One region of the Streptococcus sp. 5905 genome, then DNA from elsewhere that is predicted to be linked to it. Evidence: predicted binding sites of a transcription regulator. Region 1 holds the regulator's gene; the other holds the start of a gene.
The links. The regulator NrdR, encoded in region 1, represses ribonucleotide reductase genes. The targets are predictions, from matches to a motif close to ACACNATATATNGTGT.

Region 1 (7,386 bases):
GTTCTTCTTCGTTGACAAAGATGACAAAGGTTGGTGGCTTGGTTGCCACTTGGGTTGCGTAGAAAATCTTGAGGCGTTTTCCTTTGTCTGTCGGTGTTGGATTGATAGCAATGGCATCCATGATGACATCGTTCAAGACAGCTGATGGGATACGGGTATTTTGACTTTCACTGATTTGCTTGATCATCTCAGGCAATTTATGGAGACGTTGCTTGGTAAGCGCGGATACAAAGACAATCGGTGCGTAAGGCAGGTATTGAAACTGCTCACGGATATCTTCTTCCCATTTTTTCATGGTGTGGTTGTCTTTCTCAAGAGTATCCCACTTGTTGACCACGATGATCATCCCTTTACCTGCTTCGTGGGCAAAACCTGCGATACGCTTGTCGTACTCACGAATACCTTCTTCGGCATTGAGGACCATCAAGACCACGTCAGAACGATCAATGGCACGCATAGCTCGCATGACAGAATATTTCTCCGTATTTTCATAGACTTTACCAGACTTACGCATACCAGCTGTATCAATCATGGTAAACTCTTGGCCATCCGCATCTGTAAAGTGGGTATCAATGGCATCACGCGTTGTTCCAGCTACTGGACTGGCAATCACGCGGTCTTCTCCCAAAATAGCGTTGATCAAGCTAGATTTTCCAACGTTAGGACGGCCAATCAAGCTAAATTTAATCACGTCTGGATTTTCTTCTTCGACTTCGTGTGGTAGATTTTCGACGATGGCGTCTAACACATCCCCTGTACCAATACCGTGGACAGACGAAATTGGCAGCGGTTCACCCAAGCCTAGCGCATAGAAATCAAAGATATCATTTCGCATCTCAGGGTTGTCAACCTTGTTAACGGCAAGGATAACAGGTTTATGGGTCTTATAAAGTTTACGAGCTACGTACTCATCTGCATCCGTAATTCCTTCTTTCCCAGACACCACAAAGACGATGACATCGGCTTCTTCCATAGCAATTTCTGCCTGGTGCTTGATTTGCTCCATAAAGGGAGCATCGACGTCGTCAATCCCTCCAGTATCAATCATACTAAAGGAACGATTGAGCCACTCACCCGTTGCATAGATACGGTCACGTGTCACACCCTCGACATCTTCTACGATTGAGATCCGCTCACCAGCGATCCGATTAAATAGGGTTGATTTCCCAACATTGGGACGTCCCACAATGGCAATAGTTGGTAAGGCCATGTTTTCTCACTTTCTACAATAACTTTTTCTGTTCTAGATTCTTCCGAGTTGAACGAGGTTCGGCTTGACCGAACTGCTCTGCCAAACGCTGACTCCAAGAGGTTGTCGCACGCGCACCAGCATAGTCTGCCTGAACTTTGTCATAGTCCAAAATCGCTTCAACTGGCTGTTCTTGGTATTCTTCTTCAAAAACTACTTGGTTCAAAGGCAGTCTTGGTTTGACATCATGTTGTTGGTTTGGCACGCCAAGGGCAATCCCAAAAACTGGGTAGGTATAGTCAGGCAGGTTAAAAAGCTCTGCCACTTCTTCCGACTTGTAACGGACCAAACCGATAATCACACCACCATATCCCAGACTCTCAGCCGCAAGCAGGGTATTTTGACCAGCAAGAGCCGCATCTACCGAGGTGATGAGGAGACCTTCTGCCCCTTGAGGTTGGAAAGTATCTGTATGAAGGCTTGCTCCCTTTTCAGCTCGATTCAAGTCACCAACAAAGAGCAAAAAGGCTGCTGACTGACGAATGGCTTCCTGCGGAACCAATTCATAAAGAGCATCTTTCTTCTCCTGACTGCGTACAAGAATCACAGAGTAGGATTGGAAATTTTTCCAAGATGACGCCATTTGTCCAGCAGTTAAAATCTCGTCCAAGTCTGCTTGAGGAATTTCTTGCTCCTTAAAGCGACGAACTGAAGTATGAGCTTTCATCAGTTTAATGGTTTCTGTCATCGGCGATTTTCTCCTTCTAGTCTTGTTTCCTCTGCTAAATAACGGATTCGTTCCATAACCCGTCTAGCTTCCCAAGTCTCGTCATTTCCATTCTTTCCTTTGGCAAAATGTTTTTCCAAATCTTGGAAATTAAAGTTGGAAGTAAAAAAGGTCGGCAAATCTTCCTGCATGCGATACTGGAGAATAACTTGGAGAATCTCATCACGCACCCAAGGGGTAGACTGTTCTGCACCAATATCATCCAAGACCAAGACCTCTGCTAACTTGATCTCATCCACCAAGGTCTTCACAGTTCCTTCACCGATAGCATTTTTCACATCAATGACAAAACTTGGATAGTGGAGAATGGTTGTTGAAGCACCACGTTTTTCAGATAAGTCGTGAGCCAAAGCCGCCATCATGAAACTCTTACCAACACCAAAATCTCCGTACAGATAGAGGCCTTTTCGGATGCTTGGGTAAAGGTCTACAAAGGCATAGAGTCTCTCAAAAATCGGCAAACGACCTAAGTCATCTAGGTCAATCTGAGCCAACTTCGCTTTCTTGAGACTTGCTGGTAGATTGATCAACTTGAGACGATTCTTTATAGCTGCCTCTTTTTCAGCCGCGATTAGTTCCGGTGTTTCTTCATAAGATACATCCGCATAACCGTGATTCATGACCAAGATAGGCTTGTAGCCACGCGCTATATAGTCCGCATCCCCGCGAAGAAACTTGTCCCGTTCTGTGATATATTGGTTGAACTTGGAGATGCTACGATTTAACTCCTCTGGGCTGAGGGATTCTTTCTGGATAAAAGCCGCTACATCTGGGTCCTTCATAATCTGCTGGACTAGTTCCTGATACTGAAAACGACTTGACTGACGTTTAATAACGTCACCAACACTTTCCATCTAGTCTCCTCCTTCTTCTAATCGGGCTAACATTTCTTGTTTTTTACGTTCTAATTCCAGACGAGTTTCCTCACTGGTTTGATTCTTGTATTCTGGATTACTCCACTTAGGAACATTTGTCTTCGTTGAACTAGCCTTATTTTTCTGGTCTTCTTGCCCTTTTTGCTGACGTTCTCGAATCCGAAGCACGGCTTCCTCTGCTGTCCGAATCTTGCGATAGGCATAGTCGTTTGCGACTTTCATAGCATATTTTTCATTGACATTGGCCGAATCAACCTTGTTAAAGGTTAAAAGTAAGACGATATTGATGACTTCGTCCAACAAGCCTAAAGATGCCATCTGGTGAAGAAGTTCCCGTTCGCTCTGGGTGATGTTCCCCTTACGAGTTTGCTTGATTTCCGCTAAAAATTGTAGGGGAGTTTTGGTTTTGGCTTCCTTGATAATGGTCATTTCTTTGGGGCTAAAGTCAGAAGAAACCTGCTTTTGCGCAATCTTTTCACGCATGCGTTTGACTGAAATAACCTGAGCTACAGCTGTCGCCTTGGCTAATTGATAGGTTTCAAACCAGGTCCATTTTTTTTCATCTGCGATGGCAAACAATTCCAAAACATCCGCCTGCTCGTTTTCAAAACGCAAACCATCTCGAGCCATCAGGCGCTGAAAATATTCCAAATCAAAATCATTTTTTAACTTGCTTTTAGACTCGCTTGGGGTCACTTCTTCGGTCAGGGTTGGAAAGACTTGACTCAAAGAAACAGAAAGTTCTTCTCCCTCACTTGGAGCCTGTTTCATAGCAGAAACAGCTGTATCCCCAATCTTTCTCTCCAAAAGTCTACTATAGACAGAATGACTTAAAAATTCCTGACTTGAAAGGGGAAAATGAAGCTGCAATTCATATACTTCCCCCTTCTGATAAAGAGTCAACAAGTCCACAGCAGATAAGATTTTAAAAGACTGGAGGAGCGTATTCATCCCGAAATCCAAATGATTAAGAATGTTGGCAAAAAGGTGTTCTTTTTGACCTCCATCCCAAAAGGTAACGGCATATAGATAGAGGCTCAGCGCCTCCTGACCGATAATCGGGAGGTAGCACTGCACCAGGGAAGAGGTATCTTGCGACACCCGATTATTCTTTAGAAAAGAAAAACGGTCATTTGGTTTCATCTATTTTTCCTTTTTCTTTTTTGAGGATTGGGTGATCTGCTGGAGCAGACTCTCCAACTCACTCACATCCTTAAAGCTACGGTAAACACTGGCAAAACGAACATAGGTAATCTCATCAAGCTCTGCCAATTCTTCCATGACTAAGGCTCCAATGTATTCACTTTGAATCTCGTTCTCACTGCGACTACGGAGTTTTTGCTCGATGCGATTGACCACCATGTTGATTTCATCACTCGAAACAGGGCGCTTCTGGGCTGAGCGGATAATCCCATTAAAGATTTTATCTCTTGAAAACTGTTCTCGTGTACCGTCTTTTTTGACGACAACCAGCGTTCGTTCTTCAACTCGTTCATAGGTTGTAAAACGATGCTGACACTCGTCGCACTCACGTCTTCGACGGATGGTATTTCCTTCTTCGGCTTGACGGCTATCAACAACACTAGACTTGGTAGCCCCACATTTTGGACAACGCATGCTTCTCCTCCTTGTCGTTTTCTTTTCATTATACCATTTTTTGAGCAATTCCCAAAACAATTCTTATTTTTACTTGACAAGTTTTTTGTTTTATTGTATTATTTAATTAGAACAATAAAGAAAAAGAAAGGAGACTATGATGTCCTGGTCATTTGATAATACAAAACCCATTTATTTGCAGATTATGGAAAAAATCAAATTACAGATTGTTTCCCATGAACTGGAACCCAACCAACAGCTCCCAACCGTAAGGGAACTAGCGAGCGAGGCTGGGGTCAATCCCAACACAATTCAGCGCGCCTTGTCTGATCTTGAGCGCGAGGGCTTCGTTTATAGCAAGCGGACTACTGGTCGTTTTGTCACTGAGGACTTAGATCTCATCGTTCAGTCCCGCAAACAGCTTTCTGAGGAGCAACTGAAAAACTTTGTAACGGGCATGCTTCAATTCGGGTATCAAAAAGAAGAACTGCCAAGTGTGCTTAGCGAATACATCAAAGGAGTGTAAAATTATGACATTACTAGCATTTGAAAATGTATCCAAATCCTATGGGGCTACAGCAGCCCTTAACAATGTTTCCCTTGAGATTCCCGCTGGAAAAATCGTCGGGCTTCTCGGTCCAAACGGATCTGGAAAAACAACCTTGATCAAGCTGATCAACGGACTTCTCCAACCAGACCAAGGTCGTGTCCTCATTAACAACATGGACCCAAGTCCTGCTACCAAAGCCATTGTCTCTTATCTACCAGACACGACTTATCTGAATGAACAGATGAAAATCAAAGAAGCACTGACCTACTTTAAAACTTTCTACCAAGATTTCAATCTTGAGCGGGCTCAGCATCTTTTAGCAGATCTTGGCATTGATGAAAACAGTCGTCTCAAGAAATTGTCAAAAGGGAACAAGGAAAAGGTTCAGCTCATCCTCGTTATGAGCCGTGAAGCTCGTCTCTACGTGCTCGACGAACCGATTGGTGGTGTGGATCCGGCTGCCCGTGATTATATCCTCAATACCATCATCAACAACTACTCACCAACTTCAACTGTTTTGATTTCTACCCACTTGATTTCAGATATTGAGCCGATCTTGGACGAAATCATCTTCCTAAATAACGGAAAAGTCGTCCGTCAAGGAAATGTTGATGATATTCGTTATGAGTCAGGTGAGTCGATTGACCAGCTCTTCCGCCAGGAGTTCAAGGCTTAGACAAAGGAGATTATTATGTTTTGGAATTTAGTTCGTTATGAATTTAAAAATGTTAACAAATGGTATCTAGCTCTCTACGGTGCTGTGCTTGCAATTTCGGTTTTGATTGGTGCATCCATTTCTGGTATTAGTCAGACCTACACTAGCTATGGTAATGAGCCCTACTATCTGTTAGGTTTTCTGATCTTAGTTTTTGGGGGGCTCAGCGTTACTCTCTGGATCGCGACGATCTTTCTAATCGTTCGACGCTTCAAGGGAAGTGTCTACGATCGTCAGGGCTATCTGACATTGACTCTGCCCGTCTCTGAACACCAAATCATCACCGCCAAATTACTGGGTGCTCTCATTTGGTCAATCATAAGCTATATTATATTTATCTTGAGTATCATTATTATCTTCTCACTCACCCCTGTAGTGAAAGATTTGCCACTCCTCTATCGATTTATCTCTCCTTATCTCGGCTACGGTTGGCTCTATGCCCTCTCTCTTCTGGTGGGTTCAATTACTTGGATTTTATCTATTTACCTTTGCATCTCAATTGGTCAACTATTTAACGAGTATCGTACCGCTATGGGAATTTTAGCCTATATCGTGATTAACATCGTGATTGGCTATATTTCTATCTTCTTCCGAATGGATTATGATTTTAACCTCCTAATTAGCGTTGATATCCTCAAAGATTTCATTCTAGCAATTATCTACTACCTCGGAACCTACTATATCTTGAAAAATAAGGTTAACTTGCAATAAAAAATGCCCAGCTAGAAAGCTGGGTTTTTCTTTAACTCAATATCAAACTGGCTACAATGGGACTGACAAAGACGTAGAGAATACCGGTGACACCGATAGCCAAGCCACCCATGGCGCCTGCTACAGAGCCGTATCGAAAGGCCGTTCCCGTTCCGACAGCATGACCTGTCCCTCCAAGGGAAAGACCTACAGCCACTGGATCATCAATTTTCAACCACTTTAAAAGGGTTGGTCCAATAACACTAGTTAAAATCCCAGTTGCCACTACGACGACCAAGGTCACAGTCGTCAAACCCTGCAATTTTTCTGTAATCCCCACTGCCATGGCGGTTGTCACTGACTTGGGAAAGAGAGAAATGGCTAGGAAAAAGTCCATGCCAAAGATTTTCGCCACTATGGCAGTGAAGCTAGTATTGACAACTACTGCTAGCAGACTACCAAAGAGAATACTCCGAGCATGGTGCTTCATCAAGTGAAAACTCTTATAAAGCGGAATCCCTAGAGCCACTGTTGATGGGACTATCAAGTTATTCAGATAAACCCCACCTTGGTAGTAATCTTGGTAAGAAATACCCGTCACCTTTAGAAAGATGATAATGAAAATAGCTGACAAAAGCAAAGGCGTCGTCAATGGATGGGGAAAACGTCTGTAAATCAACATCCCCACTAGATAAGCTAGGATAGACAATGCAATCCCAAACAGAGGATTGGATACAAATTCGCTCATTTGGCATCTCCTTTCTCATAATCTCCTTCAAACCGTCTCTTGATGAACTGAACCACTAGGGCGATGAGGATAATGTTGATGACAGCCGCAAAAAAGACAATCAAGACAATGGGCAAGAGATAGGGGGCAATCACATCAAACTTTTCCATGATTCCCACTGCTGGTGGCAAAAAGAGAATGGTCATATTGGCCAGCAAGAAATTTCCGACCATATTGACATGTCTGGTCCTCAGCCA
Region 2 (7,386 bases), on a different contig from region 1:
TTCCCAAGTGTAGCCCGTCCAGGACCAGATGTCTTTGTCTGGCAATTCCTTTCGAATGCGTTTAACGAGTGGTAAGAGAATGCCTGTATTAAGAAAAGGTTCTCCTCCCAGCAAGGTCAATCCTTGAACATAAGGTTGGGCGAGATCTTCCATGATCTGTTCTTCTAATTCTGCTGTATAGGGAATGCCTGCGTTGAATGACCAAGTCGCAACATTATAGCACCCCTCGCAGTGAAACATGCAACCTGATACATAGAGAGAGTTGCGCACACCTTCTCCATCGACAAAGTTAAAGGCCTTATAATCAATGATCCGTCCTTTACTAAGTTCCTCACTTTTCCATTCACCTGGTTTTGGTGTATTCCATGTCATGCTGTCTACTCCAAGTCTATCCAGTAACGTTCTACGCCATTGCGAACATCTTCAAACACCCCGCCATTTGATACAATCACCGCTCTACTAACAGAGTTTCCCACACTACAGGTCACAAGTGCTTTTTTGATGTTCTTTTCCTTGGCAACTTGCAGACCTTGTCTGAGGGCTTCTTTGGCATAACCTTTACCTCTTTCAGAGGGGCGGATGGAATAGCCGATATGGCCAGCATAATTCAGTAAACCCTCATTCAGTCTCAATCGCAGATTCAAAAATCCTAGAGCACGACCTACATCATCAAATGATACAAATTGAATAGAAGGAACACGATTTTCAGGCAAGTTTATTCCCATCTCTTTTTGCATATTTATTTCCAACCACTCTTCATACACAAAGTTCTCTGTATCCCAGAAACCACCATCATGAGGTGACTGTACTTGTTCAAACTCCGCAATCATCTCTAAAATCGCGTCTTTATCTTCCAAAGTTGGTCGTCGTAATTCCATAAACTCTCCTCAATCTATATCAATCCAGTAACGCTCCGTTCCGTTTCGAACATCCTCCAACTCCCCTCCATTAGCTAAGATAACAGCTCGGCTTGCTGGATTTTCTGTGCTACAAGTCACTAAAGCTCGTTTAATATTCTTTCCCTTAGCAACTTGTAGACCTTGTCGGAGGGATTCTTTCGCATAACCCTTACCTCTTTCAGATGGACGAATGGAGTAGCCAATATGGCCCCCATTTTCTAGTAAGTAGTCATTTAATCGGAGACGAAGGTTGAGAAAGCCAAGAGCCTGGCCTGCTACGTCAAAACTAACCAGCTGGATAGCAGGAACCCAGTTTTCAGGAATATTGAGTCCCGCTTCCGCTTGAAGATTTTCTTCTAGCCACTCTTCATAAACAAAATTGTTGGCGTTCCAAAACCCACCATCGTGGGCTGATTGAGTCTGTTCAAACTCTGCCACCATCTCTAAAATCGCTTCTTTATCTGCCAATATCGGTCTGCGTAGTTCCATATTCCCCTCCCACCTAAGAGAAAAGCGAGAGCGGACTCTCACTTTTATTTTTTCTTGTTCTTGTTTAAAAACTGTTCTCTGAGGTTGAGCAAGCGTTCTTTTTTACCTGTTCCACCTTTCGAGTGTTTCTCGTGATAACGGGTCACTTGTGCGCGTCCCTTATCGTCTAATTGGTATTTCCCCATTCCACTTCCTTCTAATTTGTTACTTCATGTCCGGCTGTTTTAATGGTTGAACCGTTCATGTGTTTGACACGCGCAGCGATTTCCTTGTGGCGTCCGTTAACCATCGGACGCGCTTGAGGATTTCCCAGATAACCACACGTACGTTTGACCACATCTACTGTTTTAGGGTCGCTATTGCCACAGTTGGGACAAGCAAATCCTCGCTCAGTTGGTTCAAAATCCCCCTCAAAGTCACACTTGTAGCAACGATCAATCGGAGTATTGGTCCCTAGATAGCCGACACGGTCATAGGCATAGTCCCAAACAGCTTCCAAGGCTTTAGGATTTTGTTGAAGAACTGGATACTCACAATAATGAATGAAACCACCTGACGCACCTGCTTCTGGGTAAACTTTCTCAAAGTCTAATTTTTCAAACGGTGTTGGATTTTTACGAACATCGTAGTGGAAAGAGTTGGTGTAGTATTCCTTGTCCGTGATGTCCGGAATAGAGCCGAACTTCTCTGTATCCAAGCGACAGAAGCGGTCTGTCAGACTTTCAGACGGTGTAGAGTAGATAGAGAAATGGTAACCATATTGGTCAGACCACTCTTCCACACGACGTTTCATATCGCGAATGATATCCAATGTGAATTCCTTGGCTTCAGGATTGCTTTCCCAGCTGTTTCCAAAGAAGACTGTCGCTACCTCGTACAAACCGATGTAGCCCAGCGAAACTGTCGCACGGCGATTCTTAAAGAGTTGGTCAACACTTTCTTCTTTTCCGAGACGGCGACCGAAGGCTCCGTACTGATAGAGGATAGGGGCATTCGCTGGTGTTGCTTCCTTAGTTCTTTCCACACGGTAAACCAAGGCATCTTCCGCGATATTCATCCGCTCATTGAAGATTTCCCAAAACTTATTCAGATCTCCTTCAGACTCGAGGGCAATGCGAGGCAGATTGACCGTCACAACACCTAGATTCATCCGACCTGAATTGACCTCGACACCATTTTCATCCTTCCATCCTTGAAGGAAAGAACGGCATCCCATAGGAACCTTGAAAGAACCAGTCAGTTCGATAATCTTATCATAGGACAAGACATCTGGGTACATCCGCTTGGTTGCACACTCGAGGGCCAACTGTTTGATGTCGTAGTTAGGTGAACCTTCCTCTAAGTTGAGTCCTCTTTTCAGCGTAAAGATGAGTTTAGGGAAGATAGCTGTACGGTGTTCTGAACCAAGACCCTTGATACGAATGGTCAAGATAGCTTTTTGAATTTCACGCTCAAAACGATTGGTTCCTAGACCGAAACCTAGCGAAGTAAAAGGTGTTTGTCCATTTGAAGTGAAGAGAGTGTTGATTTCATACTCGAGAGATTGCATGGCATCGTAGATATCTTTCTGCGTTTTCTTCCATGCGTAATCTTCCCGTTTCTCAGGCAAGACCCACTCTTCTGCATCCTTGAGATGTTTTTGGTAATTCTTCTCCGCATACGGAGCCAAGACTTCATCGATACGGTCAGCTGAGCAACCCCCGTACTGGCTAGAAGCAACGTTGGCGATGATTTGTGAAATTTGAGCTGTCGCAGTCTGGATAGACTTGGGACTCTCTACCTCCGCATTTCCAATCTTAAAACCATTTTCCAGCATGCCTTTAAAATCAATCAAACAGCAGTTGGTCATCGGAGTGTAGGGGCTGTAATCCAAGTCATGATAGTGGATATCCCCTTTTTGGTGAGCATTGGCTACGTGCTTAGGAAGCATTTGCAGTCCGATTGATTTCCCCACAATCCCTGCCGTCAAATCACGCTGGGTATTAAAGACATCACTGTCTTTATTGGCATTTTCATTGACAACTGCCTGATCTTTATTGAGAAGTTTATGAATGCTAAAGTTGATATCTGTCGCTTTTGAGCGCTCAAAATCCCTTTGTGTCCGATAAGTGATATACTCCTCAGCTAGCGCATATTCTTTGGCTTCAAGGAGTTCATGTTCTACGATATTTTGAATCTCGTAAATCTTGACACCTTGAGGGAAACGACTGTGAATTTCCGCAACAATACGCTCAAGCAGCCCATTTAGACGTTTTTCGACCAAGGGTGTCACATCCATGACTTTGTCAGCCGCCTTGTGGAGAGCTTTGTCAATCTTGTCTATATCAAACACTACACGTCTACCATCTCGTTTTTCAACGAACAAAGTGGGAACGGTTGCAAGGTTTTCTTCTAATACAATCATATCCAGGCTCTTTTCTATTTTTCTTCTTAAGTGATATTATACCACTCTAAAAAGAAAAATCAATATCTTGTGTTAAAAATTATAAAATTTTTAAAAATACACAAGATATTGATTTGTTATTTAGATTTATAAAGCCTGAATTCCTTACTATCCGTCTGAACAAGCTCGTATTTTTCGCTAAGTAGGCTCTCTACATCCGACCACAAGGCAACCTTTTGGTTGACCAAAATCATCTTCGGTTGATTTTCTTTCAAGTCATTGACTAGTTTCGTTTTATTCTCGTCGCTTGCAGTATAGAGTGTTGGTGTTACTAGAGAGCTTGGCGCCAAGCGTTCACTTGCGCGGTAGAAATCTGGCCGATTATCCCAAGCATAGACACGATCCTCAGAACTCGTTTGCTGTTTGACCAAGCTAGCAAGCTGCTCGCGTTCCTGATAAGTACTTGGATGCGAAATATAGCGACTCAAAACAGGTAGGAAAAGTAAATAGACTATCGCAACTAATGGTAGATAGAAATTTCCCTTGAGGTAGCGACCAAAGAGTGATGAAGAGCGAACTCTTCGTCTACTACGACTGATACGATCAGGGCTTCCTTCTTTGATGTTGGTTAACAATAACAATGTCAGAAAGGGCAAAATTGCTGCCAAACGTGAGCCATGCAAAGGTTCCTTTGAAAGAATTAATAAAGCAAGAGTTACCAGTAAACCTAAAATAGCGCCTATTGAGACAGCAGATTGTTTGGCTGGTTTAGATTGAAACAATCCTGAAAAGATCAATGTCAGAATCCCAATACCGATGGATAGCAAACCATAGAAAGCAGCATTCTCCATAAGATTGGCATTTGAAAATAGATTAAGCGTATCTATTGGATACAAAGTATGGCTAATCGCATCACCAAAAGTTCCTGTTAAGACTGTATAATAGCCAATTGGATAAAAAAGGATAGAAAATCCTAGAGCTGATGCGAAAAATTGATACAAACCATGAGCAAATTTACGCTTGGCAATATTAAATCCAAACAAACTCAAGGCAAGTGTGGTTGCAAACAAGGCTGTGGGAATAGGTGATAGGAAGAAAGCTAATGCTAAACTCATCCCAACTCGCAAGAAACCTTTATCATTACTTGGATCATCCAGATAGTCAGCCACTAGGCTAAAACTATAAAATAGAAAAGGCAAGGCCACAGCCACTGCATAGCTACCACCAAATCCCAGACTGCCTACAAGCAAATAGAAAACCAACAAAAGCTGTCTAGCCTGCTCTCCCTGACCGGTCAAGGTATCTGCGGATTTAAATAGAAAAACACCAGCTCCGAACAAGGCCAACCACTCCACCAAAGCAAAAAGAATACTCCCTTGAGAGAGATAGATTAGTACGTAATAAAGCAGTCCATTTGAGCCATAATAATCCGTGTAAATCTGCCCACTCTGATGTAGTGCCCAACCAGTATAAAGATCTTGCATCTGTTGAGGACTCACCAAACCAAAGATCAGAGGCAACATGACAGAAACAGCTGTAGCAACTAGACTCCAAATCACCATACTAAAAAATGGAAGCGGAGTTCGTTTCTTCTTACCTCGCTCCAGTCCAAATTCAGACTCTTGATCCAGTCGTTCCCGATACTGGTATCGAAATTCTTCTAGCTGTTCGTCTTTTTCCTCGTATACGTTCATTCAATTTCTCCTAGTAAGTTTATCTGTTTTAGTATATCAAAATCTTACAGGAATGTCAGCTAAGGATTGATATTTCCTTAACTTCTTATCTAGCTCAGCATAGCGTTCAATCTCTCGAAAACGGTGTAAACTGCTTGTTTGGAACTCTAGGATAAAATCATATTCTTTTTGATTTAGCATTTTCATCCTCCTGCTTATCTATTCGCAAAAAGACAAAAATAAGATCCAGCCTTGGGCTAGATCTTGGTGAATAGTTAGAGCATGGGCGCAAACAACTGAACAATTTCCTTGATCAGGCTTTGATACCAGCTTGTTTTGATGGTGTGAGGATAGATTTCTTGAGAAACTTTAAAAATCTCTTTGAAGTCCCTCTCAATATCGATGATAGACTGCGTTTTATAAAGCAAAACGCCATTTTCATAGTGGTGGAGCAAGCTCCGATAGTCAAAATTGATGGTTCCCACAGTAGCCACCTCTCCATCGACAAGCATTTGCTTGCTATGAAGAAATCCTGGACTGTACTCGTAAATGCGAACACCTGCAGATAGCAAGTCTGGATAGGCTCCCCGAGTAACCAATTGGATAATCTCCTTATCTGGGATATATGGCGTCACAATTCGCACATCTACCCCTCTCAGAGCTGCATTTTTGATACTTTCAGTTAGATCATAGTCGGTAATCAGATAAGGGGTCGTGATATAGACATAGTCTGTAGCTTGATTGATAAGGTTTTGATAGACCGTTTTTCCAACTTGGGCTCGGTAGATAGGCTTTGGCCCACTACTGTAAGGAATACAAAGCCCCATCCCATCTCTAGGTTGATTTTCGAGATGGTATTGGTCAAAATCGCTAATTTCCCCACGATTGATATACCAAGTTGATAAAAAGAGTCTAGTAAAAGCCTTGACTGCTGGTCCATCCAGACGAATACCGCTATCCTTCCAATAGCCAAAGCGTTCGATATGGTTGATATACTCATCTGCCAGATTAACACCACCTGTATAGGCGATCTGCCCATCGATAATCATGATTTTACGGTGATCACGGTTGTTATAAGCAACAGTCAAACGTGGAATCACCTTGTTAAATTTGTGAGCTTCAATCCCTCGGCTACGAAGCTGGATGGTGTAATCTCCAGGCAAGGTTGCCATACAACCAATATCATCATAGAGGAGTTTGACTTCTACTCCTTGAGCTGCCTTTTCTTCCAAAATTTTCAAAATACTATTCCACATCAAACCTTCTTCGATGATATAGTATTCGAGAAAGATAAATTTCTCGGCTTTTTTGAGATCCTCTAGCATCTGGCGCCACATGCTTTCCCCTGAAGGGAAAAAATGGGTATCCGTTCGATTATAGACATCTGCATTCGTATCCATGCTGAGGAGGGATTTGATGACACCGTAAGCCGACTTATCCTCTTCCTTTAACTCCAAACGGAGGGCTCTGCTATTGTCCTCTCGGTCAACCATTGATTGGAGTTGCTTTAGCTGTTTCATTTCTTTTTTAGATAAACGGCGTTCTCCAAACATGATATAGAGCAAGGGACCAAATACTGGCACAAAGGCTACTAACAGCCATGTCACCTTGCTTTCAGGATTCATGGACCGATTGACAATTGATACAATGGTCGCTAAGCTCACTAAAATGACAAGGATAATCCAGAGAATCGGAGCCATCTGTCCTAGATAGAGAAATAAACCAAAGACGATAAACAACTCTGCCAACATAATGGTAATACTAAAACCATACTTGGACATGAGTAGCTGCATTTTTCTAGCTGTCATACATCCCCTTCCTTTTCTAACATCTCCCTAATTGCTTGCTAAACTAATATTTCTACTAGTATACCTCAGTTCAGGGGTAGATGGCAACCGTTTACCTTTTTATATTTTTAACTAGGATATTAAGGGACTTAAAA

Region 2: the regulator NrdR is predicted to act here: its motif matches at 3,850-3,865, upstream of nrdD (anaerobic ribonucleoside-triphosphate reductase).

What each region holds. Positions count from the first base shown of each region.
Region 1 covers NZ_VMLC01000001.1:351,628-359,013, reverse strand. The annotation lists gene der (ribosome biogenesis GTPase Der) at 1-1,210, opposite strand, end outside; gene HT680_RS01730 (NADPH-dependent oxidoreductase) at 1,224-1,937, opposite strand; gene dnaI (primosomal protein DnaI) at 1,934-2,830, opposite strand; gene HT680_RS01720 (DnaD domain protein) at 2,831-3,994, opposite strand; gene nrdR (transcriptional regulator NrdR) at 3,995-4,468, opposite strand; gene HT680_RS01710 (GntR family transcriptional regulator) at 4,608-4,973, shown strand; gene HT680_RS01705 (ABC transporter ATP-binding protein) at 4,978-5,673, shown strand; gene HT680_RS01700 (hypothetical protein) at 5,689-6,423, shown strand; gene HT680_RS01695 (LrgB family protein) at 6,455-7,150, opposite strand; gene HT680_RS01690 (CidA/LrgA family protein) at 7,147-7,386, opposite strand, start outside.
Region 2 covers NZ_VMLC01000003.1:193,347-200,732, forward strand. The annotation lists gene nrdG (anaerobic ribonucleoside-triphosphate reductase activating protein) at 1-372, opposite strand, end outside; gene HT680_RS06605 (GNAT family N-acetyltransferase) at 378-878, opposite strand; gene HT680_RS06610 (GNAT family N-acetyltransferase) at 888-1,388, opposite strand; gene HT680_RS06615 (hypothetical protein) at 1,433-1,573, opposite strand; gene nrdD (anaerobic ribonucleoside-triphosphate reductase) at 1,585-3,792, opposite strand; gene HT680_RS06625 (damage-inducible protein CinA) at 3,909-5,465, opposite strand; gene HT680_RS06630 (hypothetical protein) at 5,502-5,645, opposite strand; gene cls (cardiolipin synthase) at 5,720-7,252, opposite strand.